Terriglobus albidus: one gene and its partner. Each later gene encodes a partner of the first gene's protein in a complex. Links are inferred from orthologs where the notes say so. Each region holds a gene or a part of one and is shown on either strand. Other genes may lie near its edges. The genes, in order: FTW19_RS06905 and uvrB.

What was found.
Region 2: the proteins of FTW19_RS06905 (region 1) and uvrB are in contact, whole or in part, in a crystal structure (PDB 7EGT), measured with the Thermus thermophilus proteins. The link is inferred for Terriglobus albidus from one-to-one orthologs. Residues at the interface, in WP_096412145.1 of Thermus thermophilus: His654, Arg656, Phe657, Gln666, Asp668, Glu669, Lys680, Arg681, Leu682, Ser683, Lys685, Tyr686, Ala687; in WP_096411307.1 of Thermus thermophilus: Glu23, Leu25, Arg26, Asp27, Gly28, Glu29, Arg30, Phe31, Arg55, Glu326, Asp327, Phe328, Glu379, Ser382, Gln383, His398, Gly400, Arg401.

The regions. Positions count from the first base shown.
Region 1 is NZ_CP042806.1:1,710,009-1,721,197, reverse strand. The notes cover bases 808-4,045. They hold FTW19_RS06905 (ATP-dependent helicase), read left to right. Parts: upstream 808-1,112; coding sequence 1,113-3,845; downstream 3,846-4,045. Other genes in these bases: FTW19_RS25730 (hypothetical protein), read left to right, coding at 3,916-4,045; FTW19_RS06910 (hypothetical protein), read right to left, coding at 808-882. Also shown: FTW19_RS06915 (TIGR00730 family Rossman fold protein), read right to left, coding at 1-463; more of FTW19_RS06910, read right to left, coding at 529-807; more of FTW19_RS25730, read left to right, coding at 4,046-4,071; FTW19_RS06900 (amino acid permease), read left to right, coding at 4,349-5,914; add (adenosine deaminase), read left to right, coding at 6,126-7,157; FTW19_RS06890 (hypothetical protein), read right to left, coding at 7,257-7,808; FTW19_RS06885 (hypothetical protein), read left to right, coding at 7,919-8,191; fabD (ACP S-malonyltransferase), read left to right, coding at 8,373-9,323; FTW19_RS06875 (ABC transporter ATP-binding protein), read left to right, coding at 9,320-10,135; FTW19_RS06870 (metallophosphoesterase family protein), read left to right, coding at 10,269-11,021; FTW19_RS06865 (patatin-like phospholipase family protein), read right to left, coding at 11,158-11,189. UniProt on the Escherichia coli protein: A helicase with DNA-dependent ATPase activity. Unwinds DNA duplexes with 3'-5' polarity. Translocates on single-stranded DNA with 3'-5' polarity. Initiates unwinding more efficiently from a nicked substrate than double-stranded DNA.
Region 2 is NZ_CP042806.1:3,994,457-4,005,380, reverse strand. Bases 5,233-8,205 are described here. They hold uvrB (excinuclease ABC subunit UvrB), read right to left. Parts: upstream 7,727-8,205; coding sequence 5,738-7,726; downstream 5,233-5,737. Other genes in these bases: yiaK (3-dehydro-L-gulonate 2-dehydrogenase), read right to left, coding at 7,854-8,205; pabB (aminodeoxychorismate synthase component I), read right to left, coding at 5,233-5,496. Outside these bases: FTW19_RS15725 (TonB-dependent receptor), read left to right, coding at 1-2,870; FTW19_RS15720 (glycosyltransferase), read right to left, coding at 2,949-3,692; more of pabB, read right to left, coding at 3,763-5,232; more of yiaK, read right to left, coding at 8,206-8,852; FTW19_RS15700 (MDR family MFS transporter), read left to right, coding at 9,048-10,484; FTW19_RS15695 (glycosyltransferase), read right to left, coding at 10,536-10,924. UniProt on the Escherichia coli protein: The UvrABC repair system catalyzes the recognition and processing of DNA lesions. A damage recognition complex composed of 2 UvrA and 2 UvrB subunits scans DNA for abnormalities.

The DNA of each region.
Region 1 (11,189 bases):
GAAAGGCGAGCATGCCATCCCAGAACTTCGCCGTATTCAACAGCACGATCGGCTTGGAGTGAAGCTTCAGCGTCGACCAGGCCAGCACCTCGAACAGCTCCTCAAGCGTGCCGAAGCCTCCGGGCAGAATCAGAAATGCGTCTGCCTTCTCTCCCATCAGTGCCTTGCGATCATGCATGGTCTTCACGATATGAAGTTCAGTGATCTCGTGATGCGCTACTTCCATGTCGACCAGCACATGCGGAATCACACCAGTCACACGCCCACCTGCGCCAAGCGTCGCATCGGCCACCGCGCCCATCAGGCCGACACGGGCGCCACCATAAATTAGACCGATATTCTGCAGGGCGAGCTGTCTTCCAAGGTCCTCGGCGACAGCCCGATACTCAGGCCTGATTCCATTGGCAGAGGCGCAAAAGACACAGATATTGCGGGAAGGCGAGATGGCTGCCGGCGAAGACATACTCCATTAGAGTACGCCTTCACCGCCAGCCATCCGGTAGGGGAGCGGATTGAGAAATGTGAACCTTAGTTCAACGCCAGGGTAGCGTTGTTCATGTCCTTGGAGAGCTGCACCATCAGGGTGCCAGCGGCGACCTTGTCGGTGGCAGTGTTGCTGTAAACACGGGTACCGTCAGCGGCTTCGAGCTGCTTGCTGCTCTTTGCGGCGATCGTCACAACGTCATCGCCGATACGAAGCTCGCGTGCCTCATTGGAATCGTTACGAACGGTGAACTTGATGGTCTTGCCGGCTTTCTTCATGGAGGTCTGTGTATCCGGGGTGCCCTTCTTGAAGAACGATGCGGCGTGCGCGGTAGGGGCCAAAGTCATGGCGGTGAAGGCGATTGCGAAAGCGGCGCGCGTAACAGTCTGACGGTTCATGTGAGTTCTCTCCTTTACGGTGGCTGATCGAATCTCATCTGGCCTAGGTTCAGGTGATTTCGTCACGCAGGAGGCATTACGCGGCCTGTTCCCACTTTGTTCCACCTTTTTTCGAAATTAATTTCGAGTAATTTTCTGCACTTTGCCTGCTAACGTCCGCTCGTCACGGCTGTCTTATATGCTCTTGTGCGCTGCGGCGGTAAACTTGATGCAGGAGTAGTTTTCTCGTCTTGCAGCATCTTCTCGACAAGTTGAATCCGCAGCAAAGAGCCGGTGTAGAGACCGTCGATGGCCCTGTGTTGCTGCTTGCCGGCGCCGGTTCCGGTAAGACCCGCGTCATCACGCACCGCATCGCGTACCTGATTGATCAACGGGGTGTCTCTCCTGATTCCATCCTCGCCGTGACCTTTACCAACAAGGCCGCGAAGGAGATGGAAGAACGCGTCCTCGCACTTCTGGGCCACGGCTCGCTCTCCAAACCTTCGATCTCGACCTTTCACTCGTTCTGTGTGCGCACACTGCGCCGCGATATCGAAGCGCTGCGTGTGAACAACGTCGGTCTCACCAAAACATTCGCCATCTATGACGAGACCGATCAGCAGGCCGTCGTGAAGCAGGCGCTGAAGCGGCTGGGCATCGATGACAAGCAGTTGAAGCCGCGTGTTGCCCTTGGACGAATCTCATGGGCGAAGAATCACATGATCGATCCGCAGGAGTACTTCCTCAACTCCGCCAATCCCCTGGAAGAGCGGATCGCACACATCTTCAAGATCTATAAACAGGAGCTGGCCAAAGCGAACGCGCTGGACTTCGACGATCTTCTGCTCGAGACCGTGCGCCTGTTCAAGTCCTCCTCAGAAACACGCGAGCGCTACAACCGCCGCTATCGCTACATCCTCATCGACGAGTACCAGGACACCAACCGTCCGCAGTACGAGCTGATGAAGATGCTCGCCGGCGATCATCACAACGTCTGCGTCGTCGGCGATGAAGATCAGTCCATCTATAGCTGGCGCGGTGCCGATATTCGCAACATCCTCGAGTTCGAAAAAGACTTTCCCGAGGTACAGACCATCCGTCTGGAACAGAACTACCGTTCCACCCAGGTCATTCTTGAAGCCGCAGGCGCCGTCGTCTCGAACAACACGCAGCGCAAGGGCAAGAACCTCTTCACCACGCGCGATGGCGGATCACTGATCGGCTACTACGAAGCTCCTGACGGGGAAAACGAAGCTCTCTTCATCGCCGATCGTCTCAAAAGCTATCTAAGGAAGGCTTCAGAAGCTGACGGCGAGGCGCGCTGCGCTATCCTCTACCGCACCAATTCGCAGTCACGTCTGGTGGAAGAAGCGCTGCGCCGTTACCAGATTAAGTACACGATGGTCGGCGGCTTCTCGTTCTACGAACGCTCCGAGATCAAAGACATGATCAGCTACCTGAAGCTGGTCCAGAATCCGCATGATTCCGTCGGCCTGGCACGCGTCATCAACGCGCCTGCACGGGGCATCGGCAAGACTACGATGGAGACGCTCGAGCGCCTGGCACTCGAGACCGGCATGTCCACATGGGATGCCATTGGCCAGGCCATCAAACAACGCCTGCTGCCGCAACGCGCCCTAACCGCGCTCGAAGGCTTCAAACGGCTGATCGAAGATGCGCGCGCCATGCTTGGTCCTGACTTTGCAGAGAAGCTCGCCGAAGATACGGCCGCCGCAACAGACGAAGATGTATCGTTTTCGTTCGCCGAAGCAGAAGCAGAGGTTGAAAACGAAGAGGCCGACACCTCCTTCGACACCAGCTTCAATTTCAACTTCAACTTCGACTTCGGCCCGACGGAGGAACAATCTTCCATCGCCCCGGAAAACGCACACGGTACCGAGGATGTCTCCTTCAATCCCTTCGCTCCGGTATTGGAGAAGCCCACTCCTGCGTCCAAAGCCGATGCTTCCAAGGAAGATGCCTCGACGGAAAAGCTTGAGACCAGCATCCGCGTCGACGGCTTCCGCGCGCCCGGAGATCCGGCGACACTTCCCGAGCTGATCAAGTTCCTCAACGACCGCTCCGGCTACATCCGTGCCCTTGAAGACGAAGGCACGCCCGAAGCCTTCTCCCGCATTGAAAACCTGAAGGAACTGGCCAATGCCGCCCAGGACGCCCAGGAACGCGGCGAGACCCTGGCCGACTTCCTCGACCACGCCGCCCTGGTCTCCGACGTCGACCAGTACCAGGCCGATGCCAAAGTCACGCTGATGACCCTGCATGCGGCCAAAGGCCTCGAATTTCCGCTGGTCTTTCTCTGCGGCATGGAAGAGGGACTCTTTCCGCACTCGCGTGTCCTGCAGGATCCCACTGGGCTCGAAGAAGAGCGCCGCCTCTGCTACGTGGGCATCACCCGCGCCATGGACACGCTGATCATCACCCGGGCACGCTACCGCCGCCGCTACGGCAATGACATGCCAGAGGCGAGCATGCCCTCGCGCTTCCTGGAGGAGATCCCCTCCCGGCTGATGGAGGACCTCGGCAGCCCGCGTCCCACCCCGTCCTGGTCGAGCGGCGAGAGCCGCTACGGTGGCGGACGCTATGGCCAGCAGCGGCGCGATCCCTATGAGGAGGGCGAACGCCACTACTCCTACGAGGACGAAGACCAGTCCGGCAGCCGCGGACGTCCACAGCAACGCTATGGCAGCGGCAGCGGGGGCGGCCGTTCCGGCTCCTCGATGGACAACATCGCCAGCTTCTTCTCCCAGCGCGGCCAGAAGGTCTCCCGCCCGAAGATGGACCTCCCTGAGCCTACCGGCAAGACCGGCATGGCCCGCGGAACCCGGGTCCGGCACCCCAAATACGGGGAAGGAATCCTGGTTCGGCGTGAAGGCGAGGGGGATGACGCCAAAATTACGGTAGAATTTCAGAAGCACGGCGTTAAGAAGCTGGTGGAGAAGTTTGCCCAGCTCGAACGCATCTAGGCCGCATCCAAGGGATTCCGCATCCAGGCGACCTGGGCGTGCAACGTTTTCAGAGAACAGAGAGAAGACATTGGCAAATACCAAGAGCGTTACCGACACAACCGAGCGCAAGAAACTGAAGCGCGCTGCCCGTAAGAAGGCGGCTCCCAAGGCCAAGCGCACCACCCCGCGCGGCTCCAACAAGCAGAAGGTCCGGAAGTTGTCACGCGGTCAGTCCAAGCGTTAATAAGCCGCACGCTCTTCCAACAAGCAGTCAAAGCAGGGCCCGCCTACGCAGCGGGCCCTGCTTTTTGCCGTCTGGAATCTCATTGCCTCCAGACCGATGGAGCATTTCTCCTAAGGGTGTGAAAGCGGAGTTTTGGCTGTTTGCGCCGTTTTCCTGCGAAGAAAACGGCATTCGCAGATTTATCCAAAGCTACAGTATTAGGAGAATTGCTCTAATCTTGCTGTAATCGAACCTGAACCGACACCACATCCGCAGGAGCACTTCGCTGGCCCGGCAAATCTTCGCCACTAAATCCATTGACAAGCTCATCGCTGAGTCAGAGCAACCGGAACGAAGCCTGAAAAAGACACTCGGCCCGGTCTCACTCACCGCGCTGGGCATCGGCGCCGTCATCGGCTCCGGCATCTTCACTGTCATTGGAACGGCCATCGGCGGCAATCCCTCCAAGTTCGCGGACTGGAAGGCTTCGCCCATCATCGATCTGATCCTGCATCACGGTTCGGTCGCCGGCCGCCCAGGCGCCGGCCCAGCCCTGGCGCTCTCACTGATTCTGGTCGCCATCGTCTGTGGCCTGACCGGCCTCTGTTACGCCGAGCTCGCCAGCATGATTCCGATCGCCGGCTCGGCCTACACCTACACCTACGCCACCCTGGGCGAGCTCATCGCCTGGATCATCGGCTGGGATCTCATCCTCGAATACGCCTTCTCGAACATGAGCGTCTCGGTCGGCTTCGCTGCACACGTCGTCGACCTGATCGACTGGCTCGGCATCAAGATGGATCCCAAGTGGCTCTCTCCGGCCTATCTGCCGCTTGGCCTGCAGGATCTTGCCGGGCACGATATTTACCAACCGGGCTGGCACTTTGGCTTCAATATTCCGGCCTTCCTCATCGTGCTGATCCTCACCGTGATCCTCGTCCGCGGTATCCGTGAATCCGCCCGGACCAACAACGTCATGGTGCTGGTGAAGATCTTCGCCATCCTGCTCTTCATCTTCTTCGGCCTGAGCTTCATCCATCCCGGCAACTACCACCCGTTCATCCCGAACGGCTTCCCGGGCGTGCTCGCCGGCGGCTCGATCATCTTCTTCACCTATATCGGCTTCGATTCCGTCTCTACCGCGAGTGAGGAGTGCCGCGATCCCAGGCGCGATGTTCCCATCGGCATCATCGCTACGCTGGTGATCTGCACTCTGCTCTACGTCGGAGTCGCCGCTATCCTGACCGGCATGGTGCCCTGGCAGTCCATCGCGGGAGATGCCGCTCCCGTGGTCACCGCGCTCAAACGCATCAGCCTCACGCCCGAAGGTCATCGCCTGCATTGGGTGCGTCTGGCGGTACTTCTCGGAGCCATCGTCGGCATGATCTCCTCCATTCTGGTCTTCCAGCTTGGTCAGGCCCGCGTCTGGTTCGCGATGTCACGCGATCGCCTGCTGCCCGATGTCTTCAGCAGCCTGAACCCGAAGTACCGCACCCCGGCCTTCGCGACCTGGTTCGCAGGCATCCTCGTAGCCATTCCGTCGGGCCTCTTCGATGTGGGCTCGTTCGCCGAGATGTCGAACATCGGAACCCTCTTCGCATTCGTTCTGGTTTCCATCGGCGTCATCGTATTACGGCGCCGTCAGCCGGAACGTCATCGCGGCTTCCGCGTTCCCTTCGGCCCGGTCATTCCCATCCTCAGCACCGTCTGCTGCCTGCTTCTGATGGCAGGCCTGCCGGCGATCACCTGGGTACGCTTCTTCGTTTGGCTGACGATCGGCCTTGTAGTCTACTTCTCCTACAGCCGCAAACGCAGTGAGTTCGCGCCCAAGGCAGAGAGCGTCGCTAGATTGCAGGAAAGGTGATTACCACGACCTTCGCATGCTCTCCACTGAGAGCGCGATACCGGCCAGCGGCATGTCCATCAACGTTGCCTGCTAGAGCATTTTCCCTGTTGCTGGGTATCCCGCTAGAGGAGTGCAGCGGCGTTTTCATTGCGGAAAACGCCCATAGATGCGGAAGCCCTACACGGCACCTACAGGGAAAAATGCTCTATTGCCCGGTACACTAACATTTATGCCGCAACGGCCTGCGTATCCTCTCGACCTCGAACCGCGCGACTGGCTCCGCCGACTGCCGAAGTGTGAGCTGCACCTGCACCTCGAGGGCACGATCGAGCCGGAGACTCTGGTCGAGCTCTCCCGCCGGCATGATGCCACTCCCCTTACGCTGGAACAGGCCCGCGCACTCTACCGGTACGACAACTTCCTTGAGTTTCTGATGGCCTTCAAGGCCGTGACCGAACGCCTGCAGACACCAGAAGACTACGAGCTGATCACCTACAACATGGTGAGCGCGCTGGCCGCCCAAGGCGTCGTGCATGCCGAGGCCTACGTCTCTTTCGGCATCATCTATTTCATCAAGCAGCTCGAAGTCGAGCCGTTCGTCGAAGGCATGGAGCGTGGCCGCCTGCGCGCCGAAAAAGACTTCGGCGTCACGCTGCTTTGGATCATCGATGCCGTACGCCACTTCGGCGTGGAGGAAGCCGCCCGCGTCTTTCGCAAAGCCGCCGAACTGCGCGAGCAGTACCCCAGCATCGTAGGCATCGGCATCGGCGGCGACGAAGCACGCGGCCCTGCCGATCAGTTCCGCGATCTCTATCTCGAAGCCAGAAAGGCCGGCCTGCGGCTGACAGCACACGCCGGTGAATCAGTCGGCCCGCACAGCATCTGGTCTGCCATCAACATCGGCGCGGAACGCATCGGCCACGCTCTCACCGCCACCCAGGATACGGAGCTTCTGGAGGTGCTCGCCGAAAAGCAGATTCCTCTGGAGCTGAACATCACCAGCAACCTGAAGACAGGCTGTTGCCCTTCGCTCGACTCCCATCCGGCACGCGACTACTTCCACTCCGGCCTGATGGTCACGCTCAACTCCGACGACCCACCCATGTTCGGCGCCAACCTGCTGGACGAATACATCCTCGCCCACGAGCAACTCGAGTTCACCCTGGAACAGATGCGCGAGCTCGCCGCCAACTCCGTAGAAGCCAGCTTCCTAGGCCCGGAACGCAAGCTGGCGTTGCTGCGGCGGGTGGAACAGTTCTAGAAAAGCGATTGAATAATTGAAGGATGGAATGATTGAATAACGCCGCTGCGCCTGACACGGACATCATTCAATTATTCAATAATTCCATCATTCAATTTCTCAGGGAGCAGGTACCATCACTGCATTCGGATCCACCTTCGGAATCCCGAAGTGACCGCTCAGATGCAATAGATCCAGCGGACGAAGCTGGCATGAGATCGAGATGAAACTCATCTGGCGAGACTGGCGGATCAGTACCGAGACATCGTCAATCTGTGCTCCGCTGAAGTGCATCCATAGATCGGTCCCTGTTCCGGGATCGCGCTGGTTTGCATTTACCAGGTGCTTCCACCCCGCGGCTTTGTACTCAGCGGCTACCGACGCCATCTGCTGCGGGTCATAGCCGATCTCGTCGCGGAAGTGATAGTTGGTTACGGTAATTCCGTGGATCGCCGCGGCAGCTCGGCGAGCGTCTTCATCCGCTATCAGCGAATCCGCGGAGTCCAACATTGCCTTGTCAAAGCTGAAGCTGGAGCGCGATCCGGCGGAGCCCATCATCTCCACCCCCTCGGGGATACGGTTCATCAAGGGTTGCTGCGCACCGGAGCCGGCGCTAAATGACAGAGCCAGCAGCGGTAATGCCAGAAAACGAAGCCAGGAACGCATCTTCATCACCTTCTTAAGAACCCGAAGTTGACGAGTTGGTTACTCATGGACAGAAAATTTCCCCGGAAACTAAGGCTTTCTGCAAGCCATGCCGATGGTGCGTTATGATGCATGGCATGAAGCCGTTTGGAAAGCGCCGCATTTTTGGCACAAGGCTCGATAAGATTCCTGCCGTAGTGATTGAATCTCTACCCAGCAGCGAGCCCTCGCGCTCGCGCGTGCTGAAGACCGTCGGCTGGGTCTCCGCCGGCCTCGGCGCCGTTGCTCTGGGCCTCTTCGTAGGCCGCGAGTTGCGCCAACGCTACAAGTTCAATCGCCGCACCCCTTACGACGCCTACTCGCACGCAGGCGACGAGATGCAGGATGTGGAGTTCGGCGTAGGAATCTAAAGGCAGGTTGCCAGTTAACAGTTTCCAGTTCACGCGTTAAGGCATGGGTAGAGTCGAGAATTCGATCTCTCCCATGCCTTAAGTATTTAACCGACCTACAGAAACCGCCACTAAGCCTCCAACTGGCAACTGGCAACCGTTAACTGGCAACTGTTGCTTCATTTACCATGCCCCTATGAGCATGCAAAAACTGGCTTTTCTCTTTCCTGGGCAGGGTTCCCAGGCGGTCGGCATGGGCCGCGATCTCTATGACAATTTTCCAGTCGCAAAAGCGGTCTTTGACGAAGCCGATGCTGCGCTTGGGTTTCCGCTCTCGAAGCTCTGCTTCGAAGGCCCGGAAGAGGAGCTGAAGCTCACGGAAAATACGCAGCCTGCGATCCTGACGGTCTCCGTGGCCGTCCTTCGCGTGCTCGAAGAGAAGGGCATTCGGCCGGCCATCGCCGCCGGACACTCACTTGGCGAATACTCTGCCCATGTTGCCGCCGGCACGATCAGCTTTGCCGACGCCGTCCGCACCGTAAAGAACCGCGGCAAGTTCATGCAGGAAGCTGTCCCCGCCGGCCAGGGCACCATGGCCGCGGTTCTGGGCCTGCCCGCCGCCACCATTGGAGAGCTCTGCACCCGCGCCTGGGATGAGACCGATTCGGTCGTCTCCGCCGCTAACCTCAACGCCCCGGAACAGACCGTGATCTCTGGCGCTATCAAGGGTGTGGAACTCGCTGCAGAACTCTGCAAAGAGGCCGGCGCAAAGCGCGTCGTCATGCTGCCGGTAAGTGCCCCCTTCCATTCGGCCATGATGGCTCCGGCCCAGCATCAGCTTGCCAGCTACCTGGAACAGGTCAACTTCCATGACCCGCACATCCCTATCGTCTGCAACGTCGACGCCCGTGTGGAACATCGCCGTGCCGAATCCCGCGATGCCCTCATCCGCCAAGTCACCGGCGCTGTTCGCTGGGTTGAGTGCGTGCAGACGCTCGTTGCCCAGGGTGCGACCCACTTTATCGAGGTTGGCCCCGGACGCGTGCTCACCGGCCTGATGCGCCAGATCGACCGCAACCAGAAGGCCCTCAACGTCGAAGACACCGCATCGCTGGAAAAGACACTCGCCGCACTGGCGGAAGTAGCGGAATAGTGACCAGCCCACTGCTCGAAGTCCGCAACCTGCAGGTCTCCTTCGGCGGAGAGCGCGCCGCGGTCGATGGCATCGACCTCGAGGTAGCCGCCGGGGAATCGCTGGGGCTTGTGGGAGAGTCAGGTAGTGGTAAATCCGCCACATCACTGGCCGTCTTGCGGCTGTTGCCTCCCTCGGCGCAGGTACGCGGCCAGATCCGCTTCGACGGGCGCGATCTGCAGACTCTCTCGACAGAAGCTATGCGGCAGGTACGCGGCCGCGAGATCGCGATGATCTTCCAGGAGCCGATGACCGCGCTTAACCCGGTCTCCACCATCGGCGCTCAGATCGCCGAGGCGGTACGCGCGCATCATCCCCGCCTCTCCCGCGCGGAGGTGAAGGAGCGCGTTCTGGAGGCGCTCGCGCAGGTCTCCATGCCCGACCCCACCCGCCGCTACGACGACTGTCCACACCAGTTCTCCGGCGGCCAGCGGCAGCGCATCCTGATCGCTATGGCGATCGTGAACCAGCCCCGGCTGCTCATCGCGGACGAACCGACAACCGCGCTCGACGTCACCGTCCAGGCACAGATTCTGCGTCTGCTGGCGGACCTGCGCGAACGCCACGGTCTTTCCATGCTCTTCATCTCGCACGACTTGGCGGTCGTCGCCCAGACGTCGGACAGAGTCGCTGTCATGCAGCATGGCCACATCGTCGAACAGGCGACAGTCCACGAGATCTTCCACCAGCCGCAGCATCCCTATACGCAGCGCCTGCTGGCCTCTGCCCCTACCATGCAAACAGACCGCTCGAAACCGCTCGCGCAGGTGTAAGAGCCCTCGCTTCTCGTTGCAGGATTCCGCTTATCCCGCATTTTCAAGCTTTTAGCTTTCCGCGCAATCTTGTTACATTGGTGTGCAGGCCCAACCCATACCCGTTGCGCGCCGAACACCGAATTTATCTGTTATGCGCGCACTTGTTCTCTCGGATATTCACGGAAGTCTGGAAGGCTTGGAGGCTGTCCTCGAAGCCGCCGGCGCCGTCGACCGGGTGTGGGACCTCGGTGACGTTGTCGGTTACGGCGCCAGTCCCAACGATGTTGTCGAAAAGATTCGCGCCGTTGGCTCACTGCATGTCCGCGGCAATCATGACCGCGTCGCCGCTGGCCTGACCTCTTCCCTGAACTTCAATCCCATCGCCCGCGCAGCGGCCTTGTGGACACAGGAGGCGCTCTCGCCCAGCAACATCGACTGGGTACGCGCCATGCCTCAAGGCCCCATTTACCCCGAGGGAGTTGCTGTGGCTTGCGTGCATGGCTCTCCACTCGACGAAGACGACTACATCCTCAACGTGCGCGATGCCTGGGCGCCGCTACAGCAGATGCAGCAGCCGCTGACGTTCTTCGGGCATACGCATGTGCAGGGAGGCTTCATCCAGCAAGGGACTGCCTGGCGCGAACTGATTCCCGAGTATCGCTCCCGCGAAGTTGCCGAGACCTGGGTCCTGAAGCTCGACCCCGAGTGCCGCTACCTCATCAACCCAGGCTCTGCCGGCCAGCCCCGCGACGGCGACTGGCGCGTCGCCTGCGCCATCTACGACACCGACGAGGCCACCGTCACCTTCCACCGCCTGCCCTACGACATCATCAAAGCCCAGGGCAAGATCCTGATGGCAGGACTGCCCGATCGGCTCGCGATACGGCTGAGAGACGGTAAATGAAGCGGGTTGAATAGTTGAATGGTGAGAGCAAACCAACCAGCTATTGAACCGCAGTCTGGTGAGCCAAAATTACCAAACCGTGCGATGCGTTTTGTGCACTATTCAACCATTCAACTATTCAACCATCCAACCCGCTCTAAAACGAGCGTCCAATCGTGAAGCTCAACT
Region 2 (10,924 bases), 2.3 Mb from region 1 along the record:
TTCGTAAGTCCCTTCTCGAAAACCAGAGCACCAGCGGCCGCGAGGCCAGCTATAACGTTAACGGCCAGCGTAGTGCCTTCAATAACTTCCTGCTCGACGGTCTCGACAACAACTCCTACGGCACCTCCAACCAGGGCTTCGCAAATGAAAACATTCCTCCTTCACCGGACGCTGTCGGTGAGTTCCGTGTAGAAACGAACAACTACTCCGCTGAGTACGGACGCGCTTCGGGTGCCGTGATCAATGCCAGTGTTCGCCGTGGCACGAACAGCTTCCATGGCCGCGCCTGGGAGTACAACCGCAATACGAATCTGAATGCGATCGGACCTTTCAGACCCGCAGGCAATGTGAAGCCGGTTCTGATACGTAACCAGTTTGGCGGCACTTTCGGTGGACCGATTCTGAAGGACAAGTTCTTCTTCTTCGGTGACTACGAAGGCATGCGCCAGGTTTCCAAGATCTACACCACTGCAACCGTTCCCACGATGGAGCAGCGTGCAGGTCAAATCGGCGTGGGCCTGGTGAATCCGTTGAATGGTACGAAATATACCAACGGCGTCATTCCAACCTCGGCTTTTAGTCCGCTTGCATCCAAGGTTTTTGCTGCGCTTCCCACCGTTGCGGCAGCTTCTGTCGGAAGCCTTCCCTCCAACAATATGGCCACTCTTCCTCGTGGATTCATCCAGGATGACAAGGGTGATATTCGTCTCGACTATATTCCCACCGCAAAGACGGTTCTCTTCGCGCGCTACAGTGAGCACCGGGGCTCGATTTTTGATCCTCCGGCAATCACTGGCCGCGCTGGTGGCAACTCTAATGGAAACGTTCACCTTTTCAACCGTCAGGTTGCCGCTGGTGTAACCTACACGGTCACCGCAAAGCAGATTCTGGATGCCCGCGTCGGCATCGGTTGGAACGAAGGTGGCAAGTCTCCGATCGGCGTCGGTGAGAGCAGCCTGCTTGCTGAAGCTGGCATCACCAACGGAGTCCCGACTGATCCTCAGGTTGTTCGCCCGTTGAATGGTCAGGTCATTACGGGTTTCACTCAACTCGGTGCCCAGACCAGCAACCCGCAGTTCCAAAACCCGTTCGTCGTCAACCCGAAGGTCAACTACACGTGGCTGCGCGGACTTCACAGCTTGAAGTTCGGCTACGAGTTCCAGTCGATCGCAACCGATATTAATGACTTCAACCCGAGCTACGGACAGGACACCTACAATGGCAAGTTCAGTGCAGCAGGTGCGACGGATACGACGGGCAAGACCGTTACCAGTTCGAATCTGCACAACTTGGCCGACTTCATCTTTGGCGCTCGCAACAACTATCAGTTGAACAACTTCCGCATCGTCGGTCTGCGTCAGAAGATGAACTTCATGTACGTGCAGGACGACGTGAAAGTCACCTCGAAGCTGACTGTCAATGCCGGTCTCCGTTATGAGCTGGTGACGCCGCAGTATGAGAAGGATAACCACCTCGCAAACTTTGATCCGTCCTCCAACAGCCTGATCCAGGCTTCTTCGGGGTCGATCTACAATCGCGGTCTGGTCAACACGCCGAAGACTAATCTCGGACCTCGTCTCGGACTCAGCTATAGCGCTGATGAGAAGACGGTAATTCGTGGTGGCTTCGGTATCAGCTATACGCAGTTCAATCGCGCAGGCGGCGAAAACCTGCTTGTATACAACGGACCGTACATCGTCAACGCCAGCATCGATCAGACTCCGATCGGTGGCACCAGCGCGGCTCCAACCTATGGCGCGAACCTCTGCCAGAACGATACACAGGATCAGACCAAGTGCTTCCGTCCAACCCAGATGGGGTACTCTACCAGCCTGGTTCTGCCGGCGGCATTCGATCCGATCAAGGTTCAGTCTCGTTATATCCCCAAGAACAACAAGACTGGCTATGTTGAGAGCTATCACGCTGGTATTCAGCGCCAGTTCGGCAAAGATATGCTGATCGATCTGTCGTATGTCGGCAACCACGGCGTTCACATCATGCTGCTGGCTGACTATAATCAGGCCCGTCAGGTAACGGCTGCGGAAGCTGCCGGAACTGTTCCGAGCCTGCAGGCCCGCCGCCCGGTTTCAAACTTCAATACCATTGAAGTCGCCTATGGCGGTGGAACCACGAACTATAACGCACTACAGTTGAAGTTTGAGAAGCGTTACGGTTCTGGTCTCTACCTGCTGAATTCGTTTACCTGGAGCCGTGGCTTCGATTTGGCGTCAGGTCACCTGGAAACATCGAGCAACGATACTTCCCGTGTTAACTACGCCAACTCACGTGGTGACTATGGTCCATCGAGCTACGATCAACCGCTCAACAATACGACCAGCGTCGTGTACGACCTTCCTTTCTTCAAGAAAGGCGGATGGACCAAGAGTGCATTAGGTGGATGGCAGGCGACTGCGATCAACACGATGACTTCCGGTTTGCCGATGAACGTCATCTATAGCGTCAACTCGAGCTATACCGTCAGTGGTCTTGTCAACTACCGCCCGAATAAGGTTGCGGGTGTCAACCCTGTCCTTTCGAACAAGACGAAGGTTTCGGGTGGAGCCTTCAATTATCTGACGTCCACCGCATTCAGCAATCCTGCATCTGCCTCAAATCCGAATCCGTTCGGTAACAGTACGCGCAACGGCGTTCGAGGTCCTTCCTTCTACCAGTTGGACCTCGGTATGCACAAGGCATTTGCTCTGTGGCGTGAAGGCAGCTCGTTCGACTTCCGTGCGGAAGCCTTCAACCTCTTCAACCACGCCAACTACCAGACGCCCGATACCAACTGGAGCAACTCTACCTTCGGTCAGATTACTGCGGCGTATCCGGCACGTCAGCTTCAGCTCGCTGCAAAGCTAATCTTCTAACCAAATCCCAATCCAACAGGAAGGGCGGCCCGATGGCCGCCCTTCTTCTTTAGTCCTAAGTTTGTAGATTCCCTACTGCTACTCAGCTTCGCTCGGCGTCTCCCAGTAGCGATGGTCGTTTGCGAAGTAGGAGTCGTTCCAGGTGTTCAGCATGGTGCGGAAGAAGAGGAAGACCATGCGCAGCCGGCCAGTGCGTAGGAAGCGCCGGTTCGATGTGAGGATATGGCCGCGCAGAATGCCGAACCGCCGTGGAGAGATCTGCCGGGTGAGGTGATAATCCTCGGCAAAGAGTGCCGATTCATCGAAGCCTCCCAGGCGATTGAACGCGGCGGCATCGAACAGCAGGAACATCCCCGTCCCGAATGGCTTGGTGAACGAGCCGATGCGCTGCATCAGGTTATTTGCCAGGTAGAGCGCGTGGTCGAACGGATTGCGGCTCATGCAGCGGATCGAGGTCGTCAGGCAATGAAGTCTTCTGCGGCGCAGCAGACGGACGGCGCGACGGATCAGCGTGTCATCGTCCAGCTCGATATCGGCGTCAAGGAAGAGAAGATAGGGCGTCGAGGCCACCCGTGCGCCGGCGTTTCGACCGACAGAGGGAAGTCCTCCGGGAATGACCGCCACATTGAGCCGGTCGGCAAATTTCATGGCCAATTCGACGGTTCCATCCGTCGAGCCCGCGTCCGCAACAAAGATCGGTACGGAGCGCATTGCCGGTAAATCCTGCCTGGACAAGGAATCCAGCAGGCGCGGCAGGTAGGCGGCCTCATTCTTGGCAGGGATTACGATGGTCAGTTCGGATGGCGAGCACACGACGTCCATGCTCAAGCATGTAGTGCATTGCAATGCGGGCAGGTGAAGCTTTCATGAAAACCCTGTAAACAGTGCAGGGTTACCGCTCCAGGTACCCGATGGGAAGCATCCCGCGGACAGAATTCCCGAGGTACAGACGATCCATTGGTGACAGGTCTTCCAGCTTCAGGGAGCGTTCCTCAGGATGGAGATGGGCGCGCAGCACACCTGGCAGTACTCCGTCTGTCAACGGAGGCGTAAACAGCTTTCCATCGCGTTCGACAAAGAAGTTCGTGATCGCTCCTTCGCTAATGTTGCCATCTTCGTTGAGAAAAAGAACCTCATCGAAGCCCCGCTCGCGCGCGAGACGAAGTTGCTCGTCGTAGAGCTTGCGACGGGTGGTCTTGTGCTGAAGAAAGAGATCTCCCGAGCGCGTCCGGATTTTGGAGAGTATTACCCGCAGCGGTAGATCTTCAAGCTGAATCGGAGCAGATTCAATAGTGAAGACGCCTCCTCGATCACAGAGCAGCCTGACGCGATGTGTGCCTGAAAGAACCTGGACCTTTTGTTGGAGAGCATGCCTCAGCACATCGGTATCGCAGGCAAAGTCGAAGTAGGCGGCTGATTGCAGCAGACGAGCAAGGTGTTCCTCGAGCAAGTGAAGATGGTTGCCATCCCACAGCATGGTCTCGATCAACTGGAAGGGTTGTGCATCCTGCTGCAGGAAGGCTCCCTTGAGCCGCGTCTCTTCGTATTCTGCCGTGGCGTCGGAGTCATACGTGATTCCCGCGCCAATCCCCATCTCCGCGTGATCGCCTTCCAGCGTGATGGTGCGGATTGCAACAGAAAAACATGCTTCGCCGTCGGGTGAGATAAAACCGATGCACCCTGTATAGGCGCCACGCGGCCCTTCTTCCAGAGTGTGAATCAGTTCCATAGTCTTGATCTTCGGAGCGCCGACGATTGAACCGGAAGGGAAGAGCGCCCGGAAGATCTCGGCATAGCTGACTCCGGGGCGCAGTTCGCCATGGATGGTTGAGGTCATCTGGTGCAGTGTCGAGTAACGTTCGACTTCGAAGAGCTTGTCGACATGAACAGAGCCGGTGGCGCAGATACGTCCGAGATCGTTGCGCAACAGGTCAACGATCATCAGATTTTCCGCGCGGTTCTTTTCGTCATTCGCCAGCCAGGCCATCTTCTCGCGATCTTCTTCAAGATTGCGGCCGCGCTGCACGGTGCCTTTCATCGGGCGCGTCGTGATGCGGCTTCCTTCACGGCGGAAAAACAACTCCGGCGAAGCCGAGAGGACTTGTCTCGAACCAGGATTCAGTAGGGCGCCAAACTCAACCGGCTGTACGGCAAGGATGTGATGGAGAAATGCTTCCGGAGGAGCAGTGTAGTTCCACTGAAGCTTCGTCGTCAGATTGAGCTGATAGGTGTCACCGTGCTCGATGTGCTGCTTGATGCGCGAGACCTTGTCTGCAAAGGTCGATGCCGACATGGTGATGTCGGGATCTTCGATCGCGATCTGCGACGGCTCTGGTTGGTAGCTGAAGCTCTCCCGATCGTTGTAGATGCCAAACCATGCCAATGGCTGCTCCGTATGCAGAAGTCGCCGTAATGATGGCTCGAGAGCATAGCCGGCTTCGTAAGCGATAAAGCCGGCAGCATACAGGCCTTCCGCCGTGGCGCTATCGATCCGCTGCAACAGGTCTTCCAATTCCTTCACCGTAGAGGCCGTGAGGGTCTCGAGGGGATTATGGAATAGATAACTGGGTGCTCCCGGAAGAGCATTAATGAGTGCAACGGTACCGACCTGGATACGAGGGAACACGTTCACTTCAGAATAAAGCTGTAGCCGCATGATATTCAGCCTTAGCAGGCACTGGATGCCCCGTGTCCCTCGGGGACATGGGCCCGGCCTTTATTTTCCTGAGCCCTCGTATCAATCTTTTCTGAAATTAACGTTAGAGCTCCAGAAAGAGGTCGCGCGAAGCGCGATACCCCACCCTTCGCGATAAAACTGCGAAGAATGGGGCAACGAGAGTCTACTGCTTTCGAATTTGTCGATACATCTAGCTGAACAGAAACTCCTTCGTCCGAAGCTCCTTGATCGTATCGCGCAGCTTTGCTGCCTTCTCAAACTCGAACTGTTTGGCTGCCTCGCGCATCTCGGTTTCGAGCTTCGCGATATAGCTGTCCAGTTCCTGCTGCGTCCCGAACTCCGGCATTCCTTCCGCCTCTGCCGTCAGGTCCGCATAATCAGCTTCCAGCACGACCGCCAGCGAATCATCGATCGCGCGAACGACAGTTCTCGGTGTGATGCCGTGTTCCTTGTTGTAAGCCATCTGTGCTTCACGGCGGCGGCTGGTCTCGTCGATCGCTCGCTGCATGGAGTCCGTCATTTTGTCGGCATACAGGATTGCCCGGCCTTCCAGGTGACGTGCCGCACGTCCAATAGTCTGGATGAGAGAACCCTGAGAACGCAGAAATCCTTCCTTATCGGCGTCCAGAATGGCCACCAGGGAGACCTCAGGCAGATCCAGACCTTCGCGCAGAAGGTTGATGCCGATCAGCACGTCGTACTCGCCTTTGCGCAGATCGCGCAACAGCTTTACCCGTTCCAGCGTCTCGATCTCCGAATGCATATAGCGGCAACGGACACCGACTTCGGTGTAGTACCCGGCGAGATCTTCGGCCATACGTTTCGTCAGGGTTGTGACCAGGACACGCTGGTTTCTTGCTGCCCGATCGCGAATCTCACCCAGCAGGTCGTCGATCTGTCCTTTGACCGGCCGAATCTCGACTTCAGGATCGATGAGGCCGGTGGGACGGATGATCTGTTCGACAACCACGCCTTCTGCCTTTGTCAGTTCGTATGGTCCGGGAGTCGCCGACACATAGATGATCTGCCCGGTGCGCGATTCAAACTCCTCGAAGCGTAGCGGCCGGTTGTCGCGTGCCGACGGCAGGCGGAAACCGTAGTCCACCAGATTCTGTTTCCGGGAACGGTCGCCGTGCCACATGCCGTGCAACTGCGGCACCGTGACATGCGACTCGTCGATGAAGATCAGGAAGTCCTTCGGGAAGTAGTCCAAAAGCGTCGGCGGAGGCTCACCCGGAAGACGTCCGGAAAAGTGGCGCGAGTAGTTCTCAATGCCGTGGCAGTAGCCGACGGACTTGATCATCTCCAGATCGAAGCGGGTGCGCTGGTGGATGCGCTGCGCTTCTACCATGCGGCCCTCTTTTTCAAGCTGCGCCTCCCACTCGGCGAGCTCTTCGAGGATGGAGTCCATGGCCGACTTCTTCTTCTCCGGCTGCACTACGTAGTGCGACTTCGGATAGATCGGTAGCCGAGAATAGCGCTGCTTGACTGTGCCGAAGAGAGGATCGATCTGTGATAGAGATTCAACCTCATCGCCGAAGAGCTCAATCCGGTAGGCGTTTTCGTCGTAGGTTGGATAGACCTCAATGACGTCTCCGCGGACACGGAAGGTACCGCGGCGGAAGTCGTGCTCGTTGCGCTCGTACAGGATCTCAACCAATCGCCTGGTGATATCTTCGCGGCGGATCTGCTGACCTTTTTCAAGCAGTAGCAGCATGCCGTAGTACGCTTCCGGCGAGCCCAGACCGTAGATACAGCTCACGGACGAGACGATAATGCAGTCGCGGCGCTCAAAGAGAGAGCGTGTCGCTGAGAGCCGCAGCTTATCGAGCTCCTCATTGATGGTGGCTTCTTTTTCGATGTACAGGTCGCCCGAAGGAATGTAGGCCTCAGGCTGGTAATAGTCGTAGTAGCTGACGAAGTATTCCACCGCGTTATTCGGGAAGAACTGTTTGAACTCGTGATAAAGCTGCGCGGCCAATGTCTTGTTGTGCGCGAGCACAAGCGCGGGACGGTCAGACTGCTCGATGACCTTCGCCATGGTGAAGGTCTTACCCGACCCCGTCACACCGAGCAACACCTGGTGCTTTTCACCGTCGTGCAGACCGGTCATGAGCTCGGTGATGGCGCGCGGCTGGTCTCCCTGTGGCTTGTAGGTGGTGGAGAGCTGAAAGTCCATCCACTAAGAATAGCAGGAGAAAGAAAAGCGAATATGCGACGATCGAAAGTCACAGTAGAGAAGCAGATTTCTCCGCTCCCTGCGGTCACTCCGAGATGACAAATCAAAAAGGCGACTTCCATTGGTCCTAAGCGAGGCCGGCGAGTTTACGGGTTTCCTCCCAGATGTCCTCGTCAACCGGAATGCCTTTCTCCATGTTTTCGGCCCGGGTAGCCGGCAGCCGCTCGCCGGGATAGCGAACTTTAGCCTTTGGCTCGGTATGCAACGAAGCGATGATCTCGTCGCCTATGGTGGACACCGGCCCAAGTGCTGCGGGATTGATTGCCAGAAAGACCTGGGAGACACCAGACTCACGCAGCGGATCGGGGGATACCTGGTGCGTGGCCTGTCCAAAGGAGAGCGTCGCTGCGACCACGTCCAGCATCATCGAAAAGGCTGACCCCTTCCAGTAGCCGATGGGAAGAGGGTGGTGCGATTCGAGGATCGCCTTAGGATCGCTGGTGAGGTTGCCGTCCTTGTCGAAGCCGCCGGGAACGGGAAGCCGTTCGCCGCGCGCCGCGTAGCCGTCTAGAGCGCCATAGGAGAACTGTGACATGGCGAAGTCGATGAGGAAGTGAGCCCCATTCGCACGGGGAACTGCAATCACCAGCGGATTGTTTCCGAGCACAGATTTGTTGCCTCCCCAGGGGGCCATGTTCGGCATGGTGTTCGTGAAGCAGATGCCGATCATGCCACTCTCGGCGGCCTGCAGGCCATAGGTTCCGGCGCGCATCCAGTGATTGGTGTAACCGATCGTCACACATCCGATTCCATGCTGATGGGCCAGCGCAATCGCCCGTCCCATTGTGTGCCACGCATTCAGATTGCCCGGGCCGTAGTTGCCATCCCAGCGCTCCAGTGCGCCGAAGCCGGAGACCGGGGTCGGAGAGGCCTCAGGACGGACAGCGCCATTCTCAATCAGCTTCGCAAAGCGAGGGAAGCGAGCGATTCCGTGCGTGTAGACGCCATCGCGGGTAGTTTCGGCAAAGAGATTGGCGCACTCCTGGGCACGCGCCGGCGTAAAACCGAGGTTGCGAAGAGCCAGAACGAGAGTGCGGACAAGTTCGTCATACGGAATGCGCAGCATAGAACCAGCTTAACGAACTGGCCGGTAAGGCGATACCGAGACACCGTGATCCGCATAGCGCTAGAGCATTTTCCCTGTTGCTGGGTAGCCTGGAATTGGCGCGCAACGGCGTTTTCATTGCGGAAAACACCCATAGATGCGGAAGCTTATTCAACACCTTCAGGGAAAAAGCTCTGTCCTGCGAGAATAAGACGCATGGAAGAGTTTTCGACCGGCTCGCAGCGCTCACTCATGGTGGCGCTGCTTGTGGCTGGTGCATTATTCATGGAAAATCTGGACGGCACGATTATTGCCACCGGTCTGCCGAAGATCGGTCAGGCGTTCCATGTCGCTGCTGTCGATGTGAACGTCGGCATGACTGCCTATCTGTTGGCGGTGGCCGTTTTTATTCCCATCAGTGGCTGGGTGGCGGACCGCTGGGGCGCACGCACTGTCTTTGGTTCCGCGATCGTTGTTTTTACGCTGGCATCGGTGCTCTGTGGCATCAGCCAGAATCTCTGGGAGTTCACCCTGGCGCGTGTCCTGCAGGGGATTGGCGGCGCCATGATGGTTCCGGTTGGGCGGCTGATGGTAGTTCGTGTCACCCCGAAGGATCAGATCATGATGGCCATCGCTTGGACGATCTGGCCCGCGCTGGTTGCTCCGATTCTTGGACCTCCACTTGGCGGCTTTATCGTCGACCACTGGTCGTGGCGCTGGATCTTCCTTCTGAACGTGCCGATTGGCATCGGCTGCCTGATCGCAAACTGGGTCCTCGTCAAAAACACCCACGAGGAACGCCCTCCCGTGTTCGACTTTCTCGGGTTCCTGCTGGTTGGAGGAACTTGCTTCTCACTCGTCTATGCGATGGAGCTTATCGGGCGCGAGCCTGCGAACTGGAGATTTGGGGGTATCCTCTTTGTGGTCTCGGCGGCATGCGTTGTCCTTTCACGCCGGCATCTTCGCCGCGTCCCGAATCCTCTCTTCGATCTTGAGGTTCTGCGAATCCGCACCTTCTCCGCCGTTATGTGGGGAGGATCGGCCTTCCGCGTCGCCATCTTCATGGCTCCGTTCCTGCTGCCGCTGATGTTCCAGCTTGGCTTCGGTCTCAATGCCTTTCAGTCCGGTTCACTGACTCTGGCTGTCTTTGCCGGAAACCTGGCGATGAAGCCGGTAACGACGCCCTTGCTCCGACGCTTCGGTTTCCGCACGGTGTTGCTCTGGAACGGCGTGCTCACCGCAGGAACATTGCTGTGGTGCGGTCTGCTCCAACCCTGGACACCGCACTGGCTGGTGCTTATCGTGCTCTTCCTGAGCGGTCTTGGTCGCAGTATGCAGCTCACGTCCCTAACGACGATGGGCTATGCGGACCTGCCGAAGGAGAAGATGAGTACCGGTTCTGCCTTTGCCAGTACCGTACAGCAGATGACCGTTGGAGGTGGAGTCGCCTTCGGTGTGCTTCTGCTTCGCGGATCAGCGGTCCTGCATGGTCGCCACGGCGGAACTCCACAGGTTATCGATTTCCGGTGGGCCTTCTACGTCGTAGCAGCGCTGGGGTTAATAAGCCTGCTGGATGTCCGCACATTGCCTCATAGCGCCGGAGCGGCGGTTAGCGGGCATCTGGTCGAACATGAGGAGCCTGTCGAAGCGTGAACGAAATTCATGCAGGCCATTTGGAATGGTTCATCCCCGTACCCTATGCGTTCAGGAAGACGCATGTCTTCTCATGGAGGATTTAGAACGGACAGGATCTTTCCAGAAATCAGGAAAGAACGATAGCTTACGGGACAGACTCGAAGGGAGCTTCTCCTCCATGAGCCCGAGTTTGTATCCAAGTATCTTGGCTGTCGATCGCACGAAGACTTCTGGTAACAAATAGAATCTGTTTGGCCATAGGTACGAAATCTCTGAGCGTAGAAACCGTAGACCTTCTCCGTCTGCTTTACCGAAAGTCTCACGCATCCAGCTTTCGCGGTGATGGCACACGCCTATGTCAAAGTAGCGTCGGAACTCCTCAATCGGACTGTAGGAGTGCGAATGATATACCTGAGCATCAGCCTGGTATACCGTCTTCCATCCAGACATAAGCATCT